Regions from separate parts of the Robertmurraya mangrovi genome, predicted to be linked through region 2. Evidence: a T-box and tRNA genes for the amino acid it is inferred to sense, from the RefSeq annotation. Region 2 holds a T-box; the other regions hold tRNA genes.
The links. The T-box of region 2 lies ahead of pheS (phenylalanine--tRNA ligase subunit alpha). A T-box ahead of a tRNA ligase gene usually reads a tRNA of that ligase, here a tRNA-Phe.
Positions count from the first base shown of each region.

Region 1: it encodes a tRNA-Phe, which carries the amino acid that the T-box ahead of pheS (phenylalanine--tRNA ligase subunit alpha) is inferred to sense. The anticodon was not compared.
Region 3: it encodes a tRNA-Phe, which carries the amino acid that the T-box ahead of pheS (phenylalanine--tRNA ligase subunit alpha) is inferred to sense. The anticodon was not compared.

Region 1 covers NZ_JAXOFX010000007.1:192,738-199,401, forward strand. The annotation lists gene SM124_RS12785 (GlgC family sugar phosphate nucleotidyltransferase) at 1-17, opposite strand, end outside; gene SM124_RS12790 (glucose-1-phosphate adenylyltransferase) at 77-1,222, opposite strand; gene glgB (1,4-alpha-glucan branching protein GlgB) at 1,164-3,107, opposite strand; tRNA gene SM124_RS12800 (tRNA-Glu) at 3,887-3,958, opposite strand; tRNA gene SM124_RS12805 (tRNA-Ser) at 3,966-4,056, opposite strand; tRNA gene SM124_RS12810 (tRNA-Asn) at 4,060-4,134, opposite strand; tRNA gene SM124_RS12815 (tRNA-Ile) at 4,151-4,227, opposite strand; tRNA gene SM124_RS12820 (tRNA-Gly) at 4,231-4,304, opposite strand; tRNA gene SM124_RS12825 (tRNA-His) at 4,316-4,391, opposite strand; tRNA gene SM124_RS12830 (tRNA-Phe) at 4,420-4,495, opposite strand; tRNA gene SM124_RS12835 (tRNA-Asp) at 4,501-4,576, opposite strand; tRNA gene SM124_RS12840 (tRNA-Met) at 4,592-4,665, opposite strand; tRNA gene SM124_RS12845 (tRNA-Ser) at 4,855-4,947, opposite strand; tRNA gene SM124_RS12850 (tRNA-Ile) at 4,960-5,036, opposite strand; tRNA gene SM124_RS12855 (tRNA-Met) at 5,041-5,117, opposite strand; tRNA gene SM124_RS12860 (tRNA-Ala) at 5,227-5,299, opposite strand; tRNA gene SM124_RS12865 (tRNA-Pro) at 5,318-5,391, opposite strand; tRNA gene SM124_RS12870 (tRNA-Arg) at 5,400-5,476, opposite strand; tRNA gene SM124_RS12875 (tRNA-Leu) at 5,538-5,623, opposite strand; tRNA gene SM124_RS12880 (tRNA-Gly) at 5,630-5,704, opposite strand; tRNA gene SM124_RS12885 (tRNA-Leu) at 5,747-5,831, opposite strand; tRNA gene SM124_RS12890 (tRNA-Lys) at 5,877-5,949, opposite strand; tRNA gene SM124_RS12895 (tRNA-Thr) at 6,122-6,197, opposite strand; tRNA gene SM124_RS12900 (tRNA-Val) at 6,262-6,337, opposite strand; rRNA gene rrf (5S ribosomal RNA) at 6,348-6,464, opposite strand; partial or broken rRNA gene SM124_RS12910 (23S ribosomal RNA) at 6,571-6,664, opposite strand, start outside.
Region 2 covers NZ_JAXOFX010000002.1:540-7,203, reverse strand. The annotation lists gene rnhC (ribonuclease HIII) at 1-258, shown strand, start outside; gene pheT (phenylalanine--tRNA ligase subunit beta) at 340-2,754, opposite strand; gene pheS (phenylalanine--tRNA ligase subunit alpha) at 2,778-3,815, opposite strand; T-box leader at 4,114-4,354, opposite strand; gene SM124_RS03125 (TrmH family RNA methyltransferase) at 4,462-5,214, opposite strand; gene sspI (small acid-soluble spore protein SspI) at 5,405-5,611, shown strand; gene SM124_RS03115 (small multi-drug export protein) at 5,738-6,187, opposite strand; gene SM124_RS03110 (hypothetical protein) at 6,200-6,649, opposite strand; gene SM124_RS03105 (helix-turn-helix transcriptional regulator) at 6,642-6,664, opposite strand, start outside.
Region 3 covers NZ_JAXOFX010000020.1:410-7,073, reverse strand. The annotation lists gene SM124_RS20520 (ABC transporter ATP-binding protein) at 1-287, opposite strand, end outside; gene SM124_RS20515 (sensor histidine kinase) at 427-1,422, opposite strand; gene SM124_RS20510 (response regulator transcription factor) at 1,403-2,116, opposite strand; gene SM124_RS20505 (MerR family transcriptional regulator) at 2,121-2,507, opposite strand; gene SM124_RS20500 (medium chain dehydrogenase/reductase family protein) at 2,527-3,537, opposite strand; gene SM124_RS20495 (MazG nucleotide pyrophosphohydrolase domain-containing protein) at 3,719-4,096, opposite strand; tRNA gene SM124_RS20490 (tRNA-Ile) at 4,211-4,284, opposite strand; tRNA gene SM124_RS20485 (tRNA-Gly) at 4,290-4,363, opposite strand; tRNA gene SM124_RS20480 (tRNA-Gln) at 4,390-4,464, opposite strand; tRNA gene SM124_RS20475 (tRNA-His) at 4,480-4,555, opposite strand; tRNA gene SM124_RS20470 (tRNA-Tyr) at 4,606-4,689, opposite strand; tRNA gene SM124_RS20465 (tRNA-Phe) at 4,706-4,778, opposite strand; tRNA gene SM124_RS20460 (tRNA-Asp) at 4,827-4,902, opposite strand; tRNA gene SM124_RS20455 (tRNA-Met) at 4,913-4,986, opposite strand; tRNA gene SM124_RS20450 (tRNA-Ser) at 5,161-5,253, opposite strand; tRNA gene SM124_RS20445 (tRNA-Met) at 5,272-5,345, opposite strand; tRNA gene SM124_RS20440 (tRNA-Ala) at 5,487-5,559, opposite strand; tRNA gene SM124_RS20435 (tRNA-Pro) at 5,571-5,647, opposite strand; tRNA gene SM124_RS20430 (tRNA-Arg) at 5,676-5,752, opposite strand; tRNA gene SM124_RS20425 (tRNA-Leu) at 5,777-5,865, opposite strand; tRNA gene SM124_RS20420 (tRNA-Leu) at 5,882-5,966, opposite strand; tRNA gene SM124_RS20415 (tRNA-Lys) at 6,074-6,149, opposite strand; tRNA gene SM124_RS20410 (tRNA-Thr) at 6,323-6,398, opposite strand; tRNA gene SM124_RS20405 (tRNA-Val) at 6,448-6,523, opposite strand; tRNA gene SM124_RS20400 (tRNA-Glu) at 6,597-6,664, opposite strand, start outside.

The DNA.
Region 1 (6,664 bases), on a different contig from region 2:
AGTAATTTATTACTCAACTAGATCACCCCAAGTTTTATCTCTTATTTCCCAAAATCAACATGTACTAAGCTTATTATTAAGAATAAATTTCTTTCAACATCTCTTCTGTAACTAGGACTATCTCATCTATCTCTGTCGAAGCCCTAATCACTGTTCCATCTGGTACTTTCATATTTGAAGGTACAATCGCTTTTTCGATAAAGCAGTTTCTCCCTACAATAGCATCTGGCATAATAACAGATTCTCGAACCATTGAACCACTTTCAACTTTTACCCCTTGAAATAAAACGGATTTCTCTACGTCACCTTCAACTGTACACCCTTCGTTAATGAGGGATTCAGTCACTTCTGCTTCAGGAGAAATATACTGAGGCGGATGATTAGGGTTAACTGAGTAAATTCTCCAATTATAATCAAATAAATTTAGTTCACAGTTTTCATCTAGGAGATCCATATTGGCTTCCCACAGACTCTTAACTGTCCCCACGTCTTTCCAATATCCACTGAATGGATAAGCAAATAGTTTCTTTTTCTCATCTAATAATAGAGGAATCACATCTTTACCAAAGTCATGGCTAGATTCAGGATTACGATCATCCATTTCCAAATAGTCCTTTAAAATAGACCAGTTAAAAATATATATACCCATCGAAGCTAAATTATTTTTGGCAAATTGTGGCTTTTCATCAAACTCGGTTATTCTCATATCTTGGTTAGTATTCATAATCCCAAAGCGACTAGTTTCTTCCCATGGAACCTCAATAACCGAAATCGTAACATCTGATCCTTTTTCAATATGATACTCAAGCATAAGTTCATAATCCATTTTATAAATGTGATCACCAGATAAAATGAGCACATACTCTGGATCGTACTGTTTTAAATAATTCATATTTTGATAAATGGCACTAGCTGTTCCTGTATACCATTTAACCTCGGAAGATTCACTATAAGGAGGAAGGACTGTAACCCCTCCGTTTTTGCGATCGAGATCCCAAGCACTACCTATACCGATATATGAATTCAAAACTAGAGGCTGATATTGCGTTAACACACCCACTGTATCAATACCAGAATTCGTACAATTACTTAAAGTAAAATCTATAATTCTATACTTTCCTCCAAATGGTACGGCTGGTTTTGCTAAACTTTTAGTTAAAGAGCTAAGCCTGCTTCCCTTTCCTCCTGCTAATAACATTGCTACGCACTTCTTCTTTACCATTACCCTTCCTCTCCTTCCGATGCTTTACTGGTCGTAATATAGAAATCCCAAATGGTGGGATTGTCATCTTGATTGAAAATGGCTTTCCATGAAACACTTTATCTTCTGCGAGTATGACCTTTTTATTAACTACTCCAGTTCCACCAAACTGGATCTCATTGCTGTTAAAAACTTCTCTATATGACCCTGCTTTTGGAACACCCACTATGTAGTCTTCATATGTGTGATTTTTAAAATTACATACAATAACTAAGAAGTCATCCTCTAAATTTCCCTTTCGAATAAAGGAGAAAATAGACTGATTATAGTTATGAACATCAATCCATTCAAACCCTTCAGAAAGGTGATCTAGCTCAAACAAAGGTTTTGAACGCTTGTAAATTTTCATTAACTCTTTCACATAATCATTTGTCTTCCTATGCATCTCAAAATCTAATAGATTCCAATCTAATTGTTCTTTATCCTTCCATTCAGAAAACTGTCCGAACTCAAAGCCCATAAACAACAGTTTTTTTCCAGGGTGGGCCATCATAAATCCTAGTAATAGCCTTAGTTGAGCAAATTTTTCCCAATAGTCTCCTGGCATTTTATTTAAAAGTGATTTCTTTCCATGCACAACTTCATCATGTGAAAAAGGTAAGACAAAATTCTCCGAGAAAGCATACATGAGAGAAAAGGTTACTTTTTCGTGAAGCTTTGAACGTTCATTAGGATGGCTCTCCATATAATCCAAAATGTCGTTCATCCACCCCATATTCCATTTATAATTAAATCCTAAGCCTCCATAATGAATAGGGGCAGTCACCTGTGGCCAATCTGTAGAATCTTCGGCTATCATTAGTACACTCGAATCATAATGAAAAACCGTTTTGTTCAATTTCTTTAAAAAGTCAGTACCAAATGTATTCTCTTTGTTTTCTGAGTTCGGCCAAAAAATAATGTTAGATACAGCATCTACACGAAATCCATCGATATGATAGTATTCCATCCAAAATCTAGCGTTAGATATTAAATAACTCTGTACTTCTGTTTTTCCAAGATCAAAGTTTGCTGTTCCCCAAGTAAAATTTTCTCTATCCATAACGGTTTCGTATTCATATAAATACGTACCATCAAAGCGGTGGAGTCCATGCTCATCCTTACAAAAATGTCCAGGAACCCAGTCCATAATGACACCAATATTATTTTGATGACAGAGATCAATAAAGTACATGAGATCATGAGGAGTCCCATAACGACTAGTAACCGAGTAATAACCAGTCCCTTGATAACCCCAAGAAATATCGAGCGGATGCTCAACAAGAGGTAACAACTCAATATGTGTAAAACCATGATCAAGAACATATGGTATTAAATCATTCGCTAACTCACAATACGTCAGAAACGTTCCGTCCTCTTTTTTCTTCCACGAACCAATATGTAACTCGTAAATAACCATTGCATTAGAGTACACTTTCTTTCTATTCTTCATTTGTAACCATCGCTGATCCTTCCACTGATAGCCATCTAGTGTATATACAATGGATGCAGTATTCGGACGAACCTCTGAATAAAAAGCAAATGGATCTGACTTTATTAACTTTTCACCGTTTGATGTGGTGATTTCATACTTATAATAGGAACCCTCAAGGTCTTGCTCAACAATGAGCATCCATATTCCTTCGTTATTCAATTTTTCAAAACTGTATCCCGTTCCGTTCCAGCTATTAAAATCCCCCAATAACTGAACGTTCTTGGCATTTGGTGCCCATACACAAAAACGGGTGCATAATTTGTTATTCGTATGAATTACATGTGCTCCAAACAACCGATAACTCTCGAAGTAATTCCCCTCATGGAACAGATGCACTTGGTAATTGGTCGGAATCAATAAATCGACTGACACTCTATTCCCCGCCCTACTCTTTAATTTCTTTCACTTTCCTGTATTATTCTAGGAAGTATTTTAATATCCTTGTAAAAGTTTTTTAAATTTTAAGACAGTTTCTACAACAATCTGCTATATGTCGGGAGAAAATATTGAACTTCTCGTTCATTCGACAGCATTCCCCTATAATTTCTTCTACAAATTTGATAATTGAAAGAAAAAATATTTTTCATTGAATAATAAATTTTAGTCACTTACAACGGAATTTATGAAAGAAATTTTGTAATACTAATAAAAAAAGATATTTATGAATGGTTAAAATATTTTGACAATAATAGTATTTTTGTATGAGTGAATAGGTTTAATTGGAGGATTAACTCGTTGGAATTTGTTGCTTTGGGAGTTATGTATGATTTCTGCATACAGACTTATTAGTCACATGCGGACTATAGATAGGACTTATATCGGATACTATTTTTTTGCAGGAAAAGCAAAAAGGGGCTGTTCAAAAAGTCATTATAAAAATGACTTTTGAGCACAGTCCCCGTTTTATTAGGTTAGTTCTCATACTTTGATGGGTTTAGTAAGGTTGTCCGTTGATTTCCGGTCCAGTCACTCGCTTTCCGCGGGGAGGAAGTCAAGCCTCCTCGACGTGCCGTCTGTGGGGTCTCGACCTTCCTCTCCATCCCGCAGGAGTCAAGTGCCTTCCCTTCCAAACAACTCTGTGCTTTATACTAAGTCATATTTTCCGAAATAAACAAAAAGAGTTGCTGCATAAGCAACAACTCTTTTTGTAATGACCCATACGGGATTCGAACCCGTGTTACCGCCGTGAAAGGGCGGTGTCTTAACCGCTTGACCAATGGGCCAAATATATGGCGGAGAAGGAGGGATTTGAACCCTCGCGCCGGTTACCCGACCTACACCCTTAGCAGGGGCGCCTCTTCAGCCTCTTGAGTACTTCCCCATATGGCTCCGCAGGTAGGACTCGAACCTACGACCGTTCGGTTAACAGCCGAATGCTCTACCACTGAGCTACTGCGGAATAATATAATCTATACTGGTGGGCCTAAATGGACTCGAACCATCGACCTCACGCTTATCAGGCGTGCGCTCTAACCAGCTGAGCTATAGGCCCAAATGGAGCGGGTGATGGGAATCGAACCCACGACATCAGCTTGGAAGGCTGAGGTTTTACCATTAAACTACACCCGCGTTACTATAAATGGGGCGACTGATGGGAATCGAACCCACGAATGTCGGAACCACAATCCGATGCGTTAACCACTTCGCCACAATCGCCATGGTCTTACATAAGGATAAATTCAAATGGTGGCTCAGGACGGAATCGAACCGCCGACACAAGGATTTTCAGTCCTTTGCTCTACCAACTGAGCTACTGAGCCGTAAATGGCGGTCCCGACGGGAATCGAACCCGCGATCTCCTGCGTGACAGGCAGGCATGTTAACCGCTACACCACGGGACCACTTAAGATGGATTATTGCGGGGACAGGATTTGAACCTGCGACCTTCGGGTTATGAGCCCGACGAGCTACCAGACTGCTCCACCCCGCGATAATAGTATTAATTTCATATTGCACATGCTCTTTGTTTAAGCATAGACTATTCCGATTAACCGCCCCGATTTCAGAAAAAATCTCAAGAAGTGGCTCAATCGGTGCGCTGTAGAGTAATCGAAGAAGCATATTCGATCGTGCTCCACCCCGCGATAATAGTATTAACATTATTTTTTTGTAAAATAAATGGAGGAGGTAGAGGGATTCGAACCCCCGCGCGGTTTGACCCGCCTGTCGGTTTTCAAGACCGATCCCTTCAGCCGGACTTGGGTATACCTCCGTAAAATGTTAATGGTGGACCTTGTAGGACTCGAACCTACGACCGGACGGTTATGAGCCGTCTGCTCTAACCAGCTGAGCTAAAGGTCCATTTTGGTAGCGGCGGAGGGAGTCGAACCCACGACCTCACGGGTATGAACCGTACGCTCTAGCCAGCTGAGCTACACCGCCAAAATGAAATATTAAAAAATTCAGGAAGATTCTTTTCACTACACTCCGTTTCGTGAGTGAATTAATGTAGATTCTTTTTTCTCCACTACGTTACGAAAAAAAATCTAAGTGGAGCCTAGCGGGATCGAACCGCTGACCTCCTGCGTGCAAGGCAGGCGCTCTCCCAGCTGAGCTAAGGCCCCATATAAAAGTACTAATGATCGGGAAGACAGGATTCGAACCTGCGACCCCTTGGTCCCAAACCAAGTGCTCTACCAAGCTGAGCTACTCCCCGATAACTAATGGCGCGCCCGAAAGGAGTCGAACCCATAACCTTCTGATCCGTAGTCAGACGCTCTATCCAATTGAGCTACGGGCGCATAATAAACCTTCAGCTTTCGCTTTAAAACAACTTTTTTTTGCTATTGCAAAAAAGTTAAGTGCCGAGGACCGGAATCGAACCGGTACGGTAGTCACCTACCGCAGGATTTTAAGTCCTGTGCGTCTGCCAGTTCCGCCACCCCGGCATTTCTTGGAGCGGAAGACGGGATTCGAACCCGCGACCCCCACCTTGGCAAGGTGGTGTTCTACCACTGAACTACTTCCGCGTTACATTATTTTTGGTAAATTGTTTACTAGAAGAGCAAATATGGTGCGGGTGAAGGGAGTCGAACCCCCACGCCTTGCGGCGCTAGATCCTAAGTCTAGTGCGTCTGCCAATTCCGCCACACCCGCAATGTAATTAAGTAAACTTCCTTTGCTATTGCAAAAAAAGTTTGATGAGCCATGGAGGACTCGAACCTCCGACCCTCTGATTAAAAGTCAGATGCTCTACCGACTGAGCTAATGGCTCTCAATAATATTTGGCTTTATACTTTCATTCTTCACTGAATTCAGGCATCTACGATGTCCCCATCTCAGGAAGATTACTCAAGAAGCGGCTCGATGGGTACAACTCGAAGCAATTCAAGTAGTATTGCTCGTTGCTCTACCGGCTGAGCTAATGGCTCGTACAAAAATAATAATGGTGCCGGCGATAGGAGTCGAACCCACGACCTACTGATTACAAGTCAGTTGCTCTACCAACTGAGCTACACCGGCATATTAAGATTAAAAGTTAAAGAGAATTAAGGATTTTACTCCACTAAGTTCCGTAAAAAATTCTTGGTGGAGGATGACGGGATCGAACCGCCGACCCCCTGCTTGTAAGGCAGGTGCTCTCCCAGCTGAGCTAATCCTCCGTTTAAAAAAGCCTGGCGACGTCCTACTCTCACAAGGGGACAGCCCCTAACTACCATCGGCGCTGAGAAGCTTAACTTCCGTGTTCGGTATGGGAACGGGTGTGACCTTCTCGCCATCGCCACCAGACTATTATAATTATACATAAAATCAAATTGATTTCAAGAGGAAATTTCTTATTCCCTCAAAACTAGATAATGATTGAAGAAGGAGAATTCGAGTAATCACCAATAAAATGGTTAAGTCCTCGATCGATTAGTATCAGTCAGCTTCACATGTCACCATGCTTCCACCTCTGACCTATCTACCTGATCATCTTTCAGGGATCT
Region 2 (6,664 bases):
GACGTTTATTTTAGTACAAAAGCAGAAGGAGTCCATCTCTCCGTCGCTGCTGCTTCCATTCTTGCAAGGTATGCTTTTGTCCGTCACTTTGAAAATCTATCTAAAAATGCTGGGTTTACTTTACCTAAAGGAGCTGGTGCGCAAGTAGATGTTGCCGCAGCAAGATTAATTAAAGAAAAAGGCGAAGCAGTGCTACCCAATTTCGTTAAACTTCATTTTGCTAATACGGAAAAAGCGATGAAATTAGTTAGGAGATAAATTTATAATAAAAAATGCACCCTTAATTTCTAATTTCGAAAAATTTAGGGACTCTCCATAAAATGAGAGTCCCTAATTGCTTTATCCTCTTAAAACCGCACCTGTTTTTTCTTCAACCGCTTTTAACACTTTATCATGTGCTTTCGTTACTTCTTCATCTGTTAAAGTTTTCTCAGGGTTGTAGTATCTTAATGAGAAGGCAATTGATTTTTTACCCGCTTCCATACGTTCACCTTCATAAAGGTCGAACACAGAAACTTCTTTCAATAAATCTCCGCCTGCTTCAACAATAATTCCTTTTAATTCTCCAGAGACAATTTCCTTACTAACCACTAAAGCAATGTCTCTTGTAATAGAAGGATATCTAGGAATGGCTTCATATTGTAATGGAGCTGTTTCTGTTTCTAACAGAGCTTTTAGCGAGATTTCGAATACATAAGTTTCCTTCAAATCTAAGTCTTTTTGAACCGTTGGGTGTACTTGACCAATGAACCCAATGTTTTGACCTGCAAGATATACTTCTGCTGTTCTACCAGGGTGCATACCATCAATAGAAGCTTGTTTGTATTCAACTAAATTGGTTAATCCAAGAGTGGCAAACATTTCTTCTAATATTCCTTTTAACACGAAGAAATCAACGGTTTTCTTTTCTCCTTGCCATGGGTGTAGATGCCATAGCCCTGTAATTGCTGCAGCTAAATGCTCACGCTCTTCAGGTAACTCATCTTGATTCGTCGATAAGAATACCGTACCTGTTTCATAAACAGCTACACTATCCATTTGACGAGCAACATTGTACTTAAGTACTTCAAGTAATTGTGGCACAATGCTTAAACGCAGCATGCTTCTATCTTCACTCATTGGCATTGCTAAGCGAATTGGCTCACGCTTTTCAATCGCATATTGAGTCGCTTTTGCCTCACTAGTTAGAGAGTAAGTCACAGCTTGGTAAAGGCCGGCACCCTCTAAGTAACGACGAATGACACGACGTTTCTTTTGGTATTCAGATAAAGCACCTGGTGTTGAAGCCCCAATCGGTAATGTCATTGGTAAATTGTCATAGCCATAAATACGTGCCACTTCTTCAATTAAGTCCTCTTCGATTGTGATATCGCCACGACGAGTTGGGACTGTTACCGTAACTTCATCACTTTCTACACTCACTTCAAACTGTAAACGGTTGAAAATAGATTTAACTTCATCAGTAGTGATGTTCGTACCAAGTACGCGATTAATTTTTTCTAAAGTAATAGAAACCACAGCCGGTTCTACCGTTAAAGTATCAACCTCAACTGAACCTTCTAGCACCTCACCATTTGCATAAAGAGCAAGTAATTCAGCCGCTCTCTCAGCAGCAGCACGAACGCGATCAGGATCTACTCCCTTTTCAAAACGAGTACTTGCTTCGCTTCTTAAGCCATGGTCTTTTGAAGCTTTACGAACGGTTGCACCTTTAAAGTACGCTGACTCTAATAGAACCGTTGTTGTATCAGATTGAACTTCTGAGTTTGCTCCACCCATTACACCTGCTAGAGCAACTGGCTCTTGACCATTTGTAATCACTAAGTGGTCCTCCGATAACACACGTTTTGCGTCATCTAAAGTAACCATTTCTTCACGAGCTTGAGCACGGCGAACTAAAATCTCCTTTGAGCCTAGACGATCGTAATCAAATGCATGTAATGGCTGACCGTATTCAATCAAAATATAGTTTGTGATATCAACCACATTATTGTGAGGACGGATACCTGCTGCCATCAATCTTGTTTGCATCCATACTGGTGATGGAGCAATTTTAACGTTTTTAATCACTTTTGCCACATATAATGGATTATCTTCAGATGCTTCCACTTTTACTTCAATATAGTCAGAAGCCTTTTCATTTGATGTAGCGACTTCCGGTTGAGGAAGCTTCACTTCTCTCCCTAAAATAGCTGCTACTTCATAAGCAACTCCTAGCATGCTTAAGCAGTCCGAACGGTTAGGTGTTAAACCTAATTCTAAAACTTGATCGTCTCTGTTAAGTACAGCTAGAGCATCTTCCCCAACGGTCACTTCATTCGGAAAAACAAAGATTCCTTCAGAGAATTCCTTAGCTACTAGCTTACTCTCAACTCCTAACTCTTGAAGAGAACAAATCATTCCGTTTGACTCTTCACCACGTAGCTTTGCTTTTTTAATTTTAAAATTACCAGGTAACACAGCTCCAACTTTTGCAACAACAACCTTTTGGCCTTTATCGACGTTTGGTGCACCGCAAATAATTTGAACAGGTTCTTCGTCTCCTACGTCAACTAAACATTTATTTAGTTTATCAGCATTTGGATGTTGTTCACGTTCTAATACGTGTCCTATAACTAAACCCTTCATGCCTTCATTTAGTACATCTACACCTTCGACTTCAATCCCACTTTTGGTGATCTTTTCAGCTAACTCATTTGCTGTAATTCCTGATAAGTCTACATAATCTTGTAGCCATTTATATGAAACAAACATGTTTATTCCTCCTATCTTAACCCTTATTCGTGAATGTGAAATTGCTTTAAGAAACGTACATCATTCGTATAGTAATGACGAATATCATCTACACCGTATTTCAACATCGCAATTCGCTCTGGACCCATACCAAACGCAAATCCTGTGTACTTTTTCGAATCGTATCCAGCCATTTCAAGTACATTCGGATGAACCATTCCTGCACCTAAAATTTCAATCCAGCCAGTACCTTTACATACGCTACAGCCTTTTCCGCTACAAATCTTACAAGAAATGTCCATTTCTACAGAAGGCTCAGTGAATGGGAAGAAACTTGGGCGAAGACGAATTTCACGGTCTTCTCCGAACATTTTTTTCGCAAATACGTCTAATGTACCTTTTAAATCACTCATGCGAATATTTTCATCAACGACCAATCCTTCAATTTGCATGAATTGGTGTGAGTGTGTCGCATCATCGTTATCACGGCGATACACTTTTCCAGGACAGATAATTCTTACTGGGCCTTTACCCTCGTTTTTCTCCATCGTTCTAGCTTGCATAGGCGATGTATGTGTGCGAAGAAGAATTTCCTCTGTAATGTAAAATGAGTCTTGCATATCACGAGCAGGGTGACCTTTAGGTAGGTTTAATGCTTCAAAGTTGTAATAATCTTTTTCTACTTCAGGACCTTCTGCAATCGTATAGCCCATTCCAATGAATAGATCTTCAATTTCTTCGATAATTCGAGTTAGTGGGTGATGGTTACCTTTGCTAACAGGGCGGCCTGGTAGGGTAACATCAATGGTTTCACCAGCGAGTTGCTTTTCTACCGCTTCTGCTTCTAATACTTGCTGTTTTTGTTCGATAGCTGCGGAAATTTCGTCTCTTACTTCATTGACGAGTGCTCCCATTTTAGGACGTTCTTCAGCTGAAAGCTTTCCCATTCCTTTTAATACTTCTGTGATGGGTCCTTTTTTCCCTAAGTAAGAAACACGTACGTCGTTCAATTCTTTAAGGTCAGACGCTTGTTGGATTTTATTAAGTGCTTCTTGTTGAAGTTCTTTTAAACGATCTTGCATGGTTTTTTCCTCCTTTATTCTTTGGGTTCGTTAAAGTGACCCGTTGATTTCCGCTCCAGGCACTTGCTTTCCGCGGGGAGTTGGAAGAATTAAAGAAAAAATCCAGAAGCCGATTTTTTCAAAAGGCGAATTCTTCCTGGATGGGAGCCTCGGCGTTACCGCCTGTGGGGTCTCCCATTCCCTCTACTTCCCGCAGGAGTCAAGTGCCCTCCGCTCCAATCAACTCAGATGGTTAATATAATAACTAAATCATCAACAACCATCTTAAAATAGACAAATAAAAAAAACCTTATCCCAAAAAAGGGACGAGGTTTTGTTTTCGCGGTACCACCCTTATTAACACACAACAAAAAGAATGTTGATGTGCTCACTTCATTTGGATAACGGATTGTTCCGATGCATCTTTACATTACAAGAATGGTCCCGATGCCGACTCAGGAGGTGAACTTCGCTTACTTTCTTAATGAAAATGCTTTCAGTCTAGGCATTTTCTCCCTTTAAAAATACAGTAAGTTACTTTTCTCCGTCTTAGTCTTTTCGTATGCAATTTTTGCGTTTATTGCATAAATGCAATTGTGAAATTGAATAAATTATATTATATAATTCCCTTCATATCAAACGCTTTTACAAAATTTATAGCCCATTTTTATGCTCTTAAGTAATATAACAAAATTCCTGCAGCAACTGCAACATTAAGTGATTCGCTTTTTCCATGGATCGGTATATATAAATTTTTAGTCGTTTGATCCAGTAATTCTTTATTTACACCGTTCCCTTCATTACCAACTAGTAAGGCAAACGTGGGACTAGGAGTAGTTTCCGTATATACTTGACCATTTTCTAATGCAGTCCCATAAACGGGTGTTCCTTCATCTTTTAACTTTTCCACCCACTCCGATAAATCTCCCTTTAAAACAGGCAAGTGAAAGTGACTTCCTTGTGCCGAACGAAGTACTTTAGGGTTGTAATGATCCACACTACCTTGGCCCACGACAACAACATCCACTCCTGCTGCATCAGCTGTCCGTATCATCGTTCCTAAGTTACCTGGATCTTGGACAGCATCTAGTAGTAAGAATGTCTTTCCTGTAATTTCATTCAGGTTTATTTTTTCTTGTTCACAAACAGCAAATACCCCTTGAGGAGACTCTGTATCGGATAATGTCTTAATAATTTCTTCTGTGACAGTAGTTACCGGTGTATCACCAAAATTAATCTTTTGAATGAAATGGCTCTGTTCACTTATGATAATTTCTAATACTTTATCTGCCTTTAGTGCTTCTTCCACTAAATGAATACCCTCTATTAAAAAAGTTTCCGTTTTGTCTCTTTCTTTTTTCGTTAATAATTTTTTCCACTCTTTTACTTGAGGATTTTTCGCAGAGGTAATGTGTTTCAACATCTTCTCTCCTTTACCAATACATTTCATTTTACATATAATCAATTTTCTTATTATAGCCTAACTCATATACATAATAAATCCAAAAATAGAAAAGATATTAACGAAACTCTTTCAATTTGTGTAGAGAGAGTATATTTCAAAGGTAACTAAAGAGTCTTTCAGTAAATAGATAAGGGGTGCAGATGAAGTGAACTTAAATTTAAGAAATGCAATTATCCAGAATGTTAGTGGCAATTCACAAGATGAGCTTAAAGACACGATCGTAGATGCTATTCAAAATGGTGAAGAAAAAATGTTACCAGGTTTAGGCGTATTATTTGAGGTCATTTGGAACAATTCTTCCGAAGATAATAAACAAGAAATGCTTCAAACTCTTGCAAGTGGATTAAAGTAAAAGAAAAGCTGCTCTAATATTAGGGCAGCTAGTTTTTCTTGAATTTCTTTGAAGATTGGTATGTACCAGCAATGATGGGCACTAATATAGCTATCCACATATACCAACTCATTTCTTTTTCCTCCGCTATCTAATAAAATCGATAAAACCTAAACCATAGTAGGAGCCAATGGCTAATATACTACTCCATAAAGCTAAGCTAATTGTCATCCAAATCGTCGTCCATTGTTTTTTAGCACCAAGAAACATACCGATACCAGCCGCAATATGGGTTCCAATTAGAAGCGGTGCGGCCAGAGCCAAACCAGGCAGTCCGTACTTATTCCAAATTTTTCGTGCTCGTTCTGAACGGGAGGACGTTTTTTCCTGACTTTTTTCTCTCTTTCTTTCACGCCATTTTTTAAAACGGTCAAAGAGCAATACGAATAACAGTACCGTGATAAAATTTCCAGTAAAAGATAGTACAGCTACCCAAAACGGGTGTAATCCTTTAATAATGGCTAACGGGATAACAGCAGCGATCTCAATCCAAGGAATGGCAGCCAATACAAAGACCAATACATATTCCCAAACCATAGAGCACCTCACTTAAGAATTGGCTTTTCGAATTTCAGACCAATAAATAATATACTGACCTGTAGCTAAACCAATGATAATAATTACCGGTAAACCTTTAATATCATCAAGGAAAAAGAGTAATAGAAAGCTGAGCGGTAATGCTGAGTAGAAAAACATATATACCTTCCTACATGCTCGATTCGTTAACCACTGCATTCCCTCATCTTCTTCTCTAAACTCCACAGGAACAATAGAAAAGATAGAAATCTTCCTTTTTGGATTCTTTTTATTAAATTTAGCAATTAAAGCGAACCACACTAGTGTAAAGATCAGCACTAGTAAACTAAATATAGAAAGGATTCCAATGGCAAGGTTTGATAGTTCAGTTATTTCATAGATTGTTAAAAAAAGATAGATGGATCCTGCAAGCCAGATAAACATTAAAGACCAAATAGGCGAGCGTAACACCTTTTCACTCATCTTTATTCACCTCTT
Region 3 (6,664 bases), on a different contig from region 2:
AGAAGATTGAAATCCTGAAACACAAATCCAAGCTCTCTCCTCCGAAACCTGGCTAAGTCATTTATTTTTAATGAATGAGGATCCTTCCCGCCTATTAAAATGTTTCCTGTTGTAGGTGTATCTATAGTTGATACAAGGTTTAGAAGAGTGGTCTTTCCACTACCTGAAGGGCCCATTACTCCAACAAACTCTCCTTGTCTAATAGTAAGATTAATATCTGTAAGGGCACGGTAAGCAACTTTCCCCTCATATACTTTGCATAAATTCTGTACTTCCATCATGTTCATGATTCAGTACTCCTTTCACTGACTTCTTCATTTCTAGGTTAAGTGTACCGAATTTAACGGTGGCTTCCTATCGACTTTTCTTTCATTTCCCTTACACTTTTGTAAGATTTCGCAAAAGAAAAAAAGATGACCGAGATAGTCAGTCATCTTCGAGTATATAAGATTGAAAAGCAATTCGAACCGTTGTTCCTTGTCCAACCTCTGATTGTACCTCAATTTTATGGCCTAAATGTTTACATGCTTCCGAAGTTAAATAAAGCCCCATTCCTGTGGACTCCCCAAAGTTTCTTCCATTCTCTCCTGTGTAAAAAGGCTGGAAAACTCGATTAATATCTGAGGATGGTATCCCCACACCGTAATCCTTTACTTCAAGGATCATTTCTTGTTCTTCTAGTTTAGCTAGAATCGTAATCGTATGATGCAGGTTGGCTGTATATTTGACTGCATTTGTAATTAATTGATTTAAAATGAATGCTAACCATTTGGCGTCTGATTCTACTATGATATGTTCAGAGATTTCAACAGTTGGAAAGACTTTGTTTCTAATAAAAAGACGCTTATTTTCTTGGAGAACTCTCTCGATGATTTTACGAAGATGGACACTCTCTACTGCAAAATCCTGTTCAAAGGCATCTAATCTAGCAGCATATAGTGCCATCTCAATCCCCTTACCCATACGGTCCGCTTCTTCTTTAATACTGCGAAACCGGGGGTCATCCTCTTCTTGTGTGATTAAGTCAATAACAGACAAAGGTGTTTTCATTTGATGGACCCATAAGTTCATAAAAGCTATATGTTGGTCACGCTTCTTTTCACCTAACTTCATTTGCTGCTGATACAGACGATATTGATGCTTTAAAAGATCGTTTAATTGTTCAGCTAGAAGAGCATTTCCGTTTTTGTTTATGGATTCATCCAGTGTCTCCATAGGGTTCGATAATCGATTGTAAAAAGACCGTAAACGGATATAGCGATAGAGTAAATAACCAGTTAGTATGCTCATACCAAGGAAAATGGAATAAAAAGCTGTTGGAAGATTTCGATACCCATCCAACCAATAGATCAGTAGTACTAAAAACAGTTGGATAATATGGATAATGACTAATGGCAAGTGGTCACGAATGAATAGTTTCATATTTGCTATTTTCCCACACCAGTTTATATCCTGCTCCGCGGATCGTCTCTATGCCGTCATTTATCCCGATTTCCTGTAGCTTTTTCCGCACCCGAGTCATATTCACATTTAATGTATTCTCATCTACAAAAGACTGATCGTCCCACAATTTTTCTAGGAGTAATTCTCTGCTTACTACTTTAGGATAGCGCTTCATTAAAACTTCTAGTATAGTTGCTTCTTTTTTTGTTAGTAGTGTCGTTTTGCTTCCCTTTGTTAACTCTAACCTTTCAGGGTACAAGATCAGGTCGTGATGACTAATTACTCGTTCCTCTAATTTAGGGGCATATTCCCCGAAAGCCCTTCGAAGCTGACTTTTTATTTTTGCAATAACGATTTCATGATGGAATGGTTTTGTTATGTAGTCGTCCGCACCATATTCTAATGCCATTACTTGATCCATTTCACCTGAGCGAGCGGAAATAAAAATGATGGGACAAGTTGAGGCCGCACGAATCTGTCTACACCAATAAAACCCGTCAAACTTCGGTAGATTCACATCTAACAAAACTAAATTAGGCTGGTAAGCTTGGAAGATATCGAATACTCGATCAAAATCAGTTACAGCTATAACCTCATAGCCGTATTTTTGAATATACAATTTCAGTAACTCCGCTAGCTTTGTATCGTCCTCTACAATCATGATTTTGTTCATATCTTTACCTCTTGTTATGTAACATACTTGAGTAAAAAGCTTTTTTATCTTCAGCTACTTTTTTTACGGCAAGAATATCTGATAGTTGCTGCTCAAGACTTTCTAAGTGTTCTGTTAAAATATCAATTCGCTTCGATAGTGTATCACTAATGATGGTCTCCTCCGTTTGTGACTTTAGGCAACCATCTTCTGAAAACTTTGCAATATCTTCAAGCTTCATTCCCGTTTTCTTCAAGCCGTTGATAAATAGAATAAATTCAAGGTCTTGTTCACTATATTCACGAATTCCATTTTTTCGATTGGGATTTGGAAGAACTCCTATCTTCTCATAGTATCGTAGAGTAAAAGCTGAAATCCCTGTAAGATTGGAGATTTCACTAATTGAGTACATACAGATTAATCTCCTTTTCTCAGAAAATAAGAATGATTTTACCAACAGACTTTTGAATCATTTCATGAGAAAGCCTGACATCCTTAAAAGGAATTTCATGTGCTATATGAGGCTTGATTTTTCCTTTTTCTAATAAACTCATGAGTAATTGACAGTCTTCCTTATACCATATTGGCTTTTCTTTTTTGAGATTTGTAACGCTATAAAAATAGATAGGATTACCTTTGTCTTTTTGAACTCGTTCTTGGAAAACTTTCCATTCTTTTAGCCAGTTATCAAAAGGTCCTTCTTTTATCGCCGAAGTAAAGCCATAGCCTATAAAACGGCCAGTTTGGCTTAACGTTTCAATGGAGCGTGACCAGTTCTCTTCTCCAATTGGATCAAATACTACATCTATACCATTCGGTGCACAGTGTCTTAAAACCTCCACGAAATCTTCACTTTTATAGTCAATTGGATAGGCGCCATACTTGGAAACGATGGAATGATTGGCTTTTGAGGCGGTTCCAAACATATTTAAGTTAAATAACTTTCCGAGCTCTAAAAGTGCCGTTCCCACCCCACCACTTGCGCCATGAATCAGGATCGTTTCTCCCTCCGTTACTTTAGCAATGCGCCTTAGCATTTGATAGGCTGTAACATAATTTAAGAGGACAGCATTAGCATGGCTGGACTTGATAGAGTCTGGAATCTTAATTAGTTGAATTGGATTTGCATATACGTATTCCGCATAACCTCCAACCCCTTCTTGAAAAAAGACACCCACCCTTTCACCCAAATTAAAACCTGTCACATCTTCACCAATCATATCTATCATTCCAACAACATCGTATCCAGGTGTAAATGGAGGTTGTGGTGACATGGGATATACTCCTTCCCTCCTCATAATGTCGGCAAGGGCAACACCTGCACTCTGAACTTTGAGTAGTATCTCTCCTGTTGATGGCGGTCGCAGTGATCCCTCTACCATTTCCAATACTTCTGGCCCTCCGTATTTCGTGACTATTACTTTTGAATACAACACATGCATTTCTCCTTTTTTGGTTAGTTGCATGAATTGTAAGGGTTAGAGTGAACTCTAAGTCAAGTGGGAGGGGTAAATAAAATGTAATATCTGAATATATACGTTTAATATCTTACTTAATATACTCTAGGTACAAAGGTAAAAGCACAGCTGCTCGATAGTAACTGTGCTCTAATATCCATTAAACCTATTTCAATCTTATATCTTTATTTTTTCTATTTTTAACTTCTTCCATTTTCTCATAAAAGCTTTCTTCTAGATCAATTTCAAAGTAGTTAGCAATCTTAATTATGTATGCAAGGCAATCAGCAAATTCTTTACCCAAATCCTCTCTAACAGTCTCTTTGGCTTGGCTAAATGATTCTTCTGCATCAATGCCTTGTTTTATATTGTTATTTGTTAAATTGAAGAGCTTTCTAAGTTCTTCTGCAACTTCGGAAACTTCTGTTGTCAACAACATGTAGTTATTTAAAAGAGAAGCACGCGCACTCTCATAACCATCTCTATCTATTTCCCAATTCATTTCTTTGTGATAACTCTTTAAGAACTCTTGCATTTCTTTCATTGTACACCTCTGGAAATTATTTTTTACTTATATAAACTAGATTACTCCAAAAGCCTATTAATTGCATAAAAAAAACTAACCCAAAAGGATTAGTTCTAAATTTATGTATTATGATGGGCCTAAATGGACTCGAACCATCGACCTCACGCTTATCAGGCGTGCGCTCTAACCAGCTGAGCTATAGGCCCCAATTTGGAGCGGGTGATGAGAATCGAACTCACGACATCAGCTTGGAAGGCTGAGGTTTTACCATTAAACTACACCCGCAATGGATTTATAAAAGTAAAATAAAATGGCTGGGCTAGCTGGATTCGAACCAACGCATGTCGCAGTCAAAGTGCGATGCCTTACCGCTTGGCTATAGCCCAATAAAAAAAGAAATATGGGGCGACTGATGGGAATCGAACCCACGAATGTCGGAACCACAATCCGATGCGTTAACCACTTCGCCACAACCGCCATAAAAACTTATTAAGCTATTTTACTACACTTTGTTTCGTAAAAAGCTTTGGTGGAGGGGGACGGATTCGAACCGCCGAACCCTAAGGAGCGGATTTACAGTCCGCCGCGTTTAGCCACTTCGCTACCCCTCCGTATAAAAATAAAAGGTGGCTCAGGACGGAATCGAACCGCCGACACAAGGATTTTCAGTCCTTTGCTCTACCAACTGAGCTACTGAGCCACAAAAATAATCTATATTAACAGCAGTATATTACTAGCTGTATAAAGATGGCGGTCCCGACGGGAATCGAACCCGCGATCTCCTGCGTGACAGGCAGGCATGTTAACCGCTACACCACGGGACCAGATGGATTATTGCGGGGACAGGATTTGAACCTGCGACCTTCGGGTTATGAGCCCGACGAGCTACCAGACTGCTCTACCCCGCGATAATAGTATATATAAAAATTTATCTATGCTCATTTATATGAGCATATCTATTTTGAAAACCGCCCTGATTTCAGAAAGCAAATTCAAGAGGTGGCTCAATCAGTGCGCTGTAGAGTAATCGAAGAAGCATATTCGGTCGTGCTCCACCCCGCGATAATAATATTTAAAATAAATGGAGGAGGTAGAGGGATTCGAACCCCCGCGCGGTTTGACCCGCCTGTCGGTTTTCAAGACCGATCCCTTCAGCCGGACTTGGGTATACCTCCAAATGTGTATTAATATAGTAGCGGCGGAGGGAGTCGAACCCACGACCTCACGGGTATGAACCGTACGCTCTAGCCAGCTGAGCTACACCGCCAAAATAGTATATAAGTAGTATTTTTTCAATACACTTGATACCGTGAGTAACTTAATGATGATTCTTTTTCACTCCACTACGTTACGGAAAAAATAAAAGGAAAATTCTTTCCACTACACTTCGTTTCGTGAAAAATTCAAGTGGAGCCTAGCGGGATCGAACCGCTGACCTCCTGCGTGCAAGGCAGGCGCTCTCCCAGCTGAGCTAAGGCCCCATAAAAAATAATGGTCGGGAAGACAGGATTCGAACCTGCGACCCCTTGGTCCCAAACCAAGTGCTCTACCAAGCTGAGCTACTCCCCGATATCTAGTTGTAACTGCTTGATAATAATGGCGCGCCCGAAAGGAGTCGAACCCATAACCTTCTGATCCGTAGTCAGACGCTCTATCCAATTGAGCTACGGGCGCATATGAAACATGTAATTAAAAACTTGGTGCCGAGGACCGGAATCGAACCGGTACGGTAGTCACCTACCGCAGGATTTTAAGTCCTGTGCGTCTGCCAGTTCCGCCACCCCGGCATTAATTGAATAAGCATGGTGCGGGTGAAGGGAGTCGAACCCCCACGCCTTGCGGCGCTAGATCCTAAGTCTAGTGCGTCTGCCAATTCCGCCACACCCGCAATGTAATTAAATTAAATCTCTTTTGCTATCGCAAATTTAAAGGAAACTTCTTTTTGCTAGCGCGAAAACATAATAAGGAAATCTCTTTTGCTTACGCAAAAAGATTTGGTGAGCCATGGAGGACTCGAACCTCCGACCCTCTGATTAAAAGTCAGATGCTCTACCAACTGAGCTAATGGCTCTCAATATAATTTAGCCTATATTTTCTAATCCTTCTCTGAAGTTAAGCATCTACGATGTCCCCATCTCAGGAGGATTAAGCAAGAAGCAGCTCGATGGGTACAACTCGAAGCAATTCAAGTAGCTTTGCTCGTTGCTCTACCGACTGAGCTAATGGCTCGAAATAATAAAAAAATGGTGCCGGCGATAGGAGTCGAACCCACGACCTACTGATTACAAGTCAGTTGCTCTACCAACTGAGCTACACCGGCAACATTAAGGAAGAATCTTTTTACTCCACTACGTTCCGTAAAAAATTCTTGGTGGAGGATGACGGGATCGAACCGCCGACCCCCTGCTTGTAAGGCAGGTGCTCTCCCAGCTGAGCTAATCCTCCATATATAAATGTTTCTATTTTTCTACGTTTTAAGGAAGATTCTTTTTTCTCCACTACGTTACGAAAAAAATCTTGGTGACCCATACGGGATTCGAACCCGTGTTACCGCCGTGAAAGGGCGGTGTCTTAACCGCTTGACCA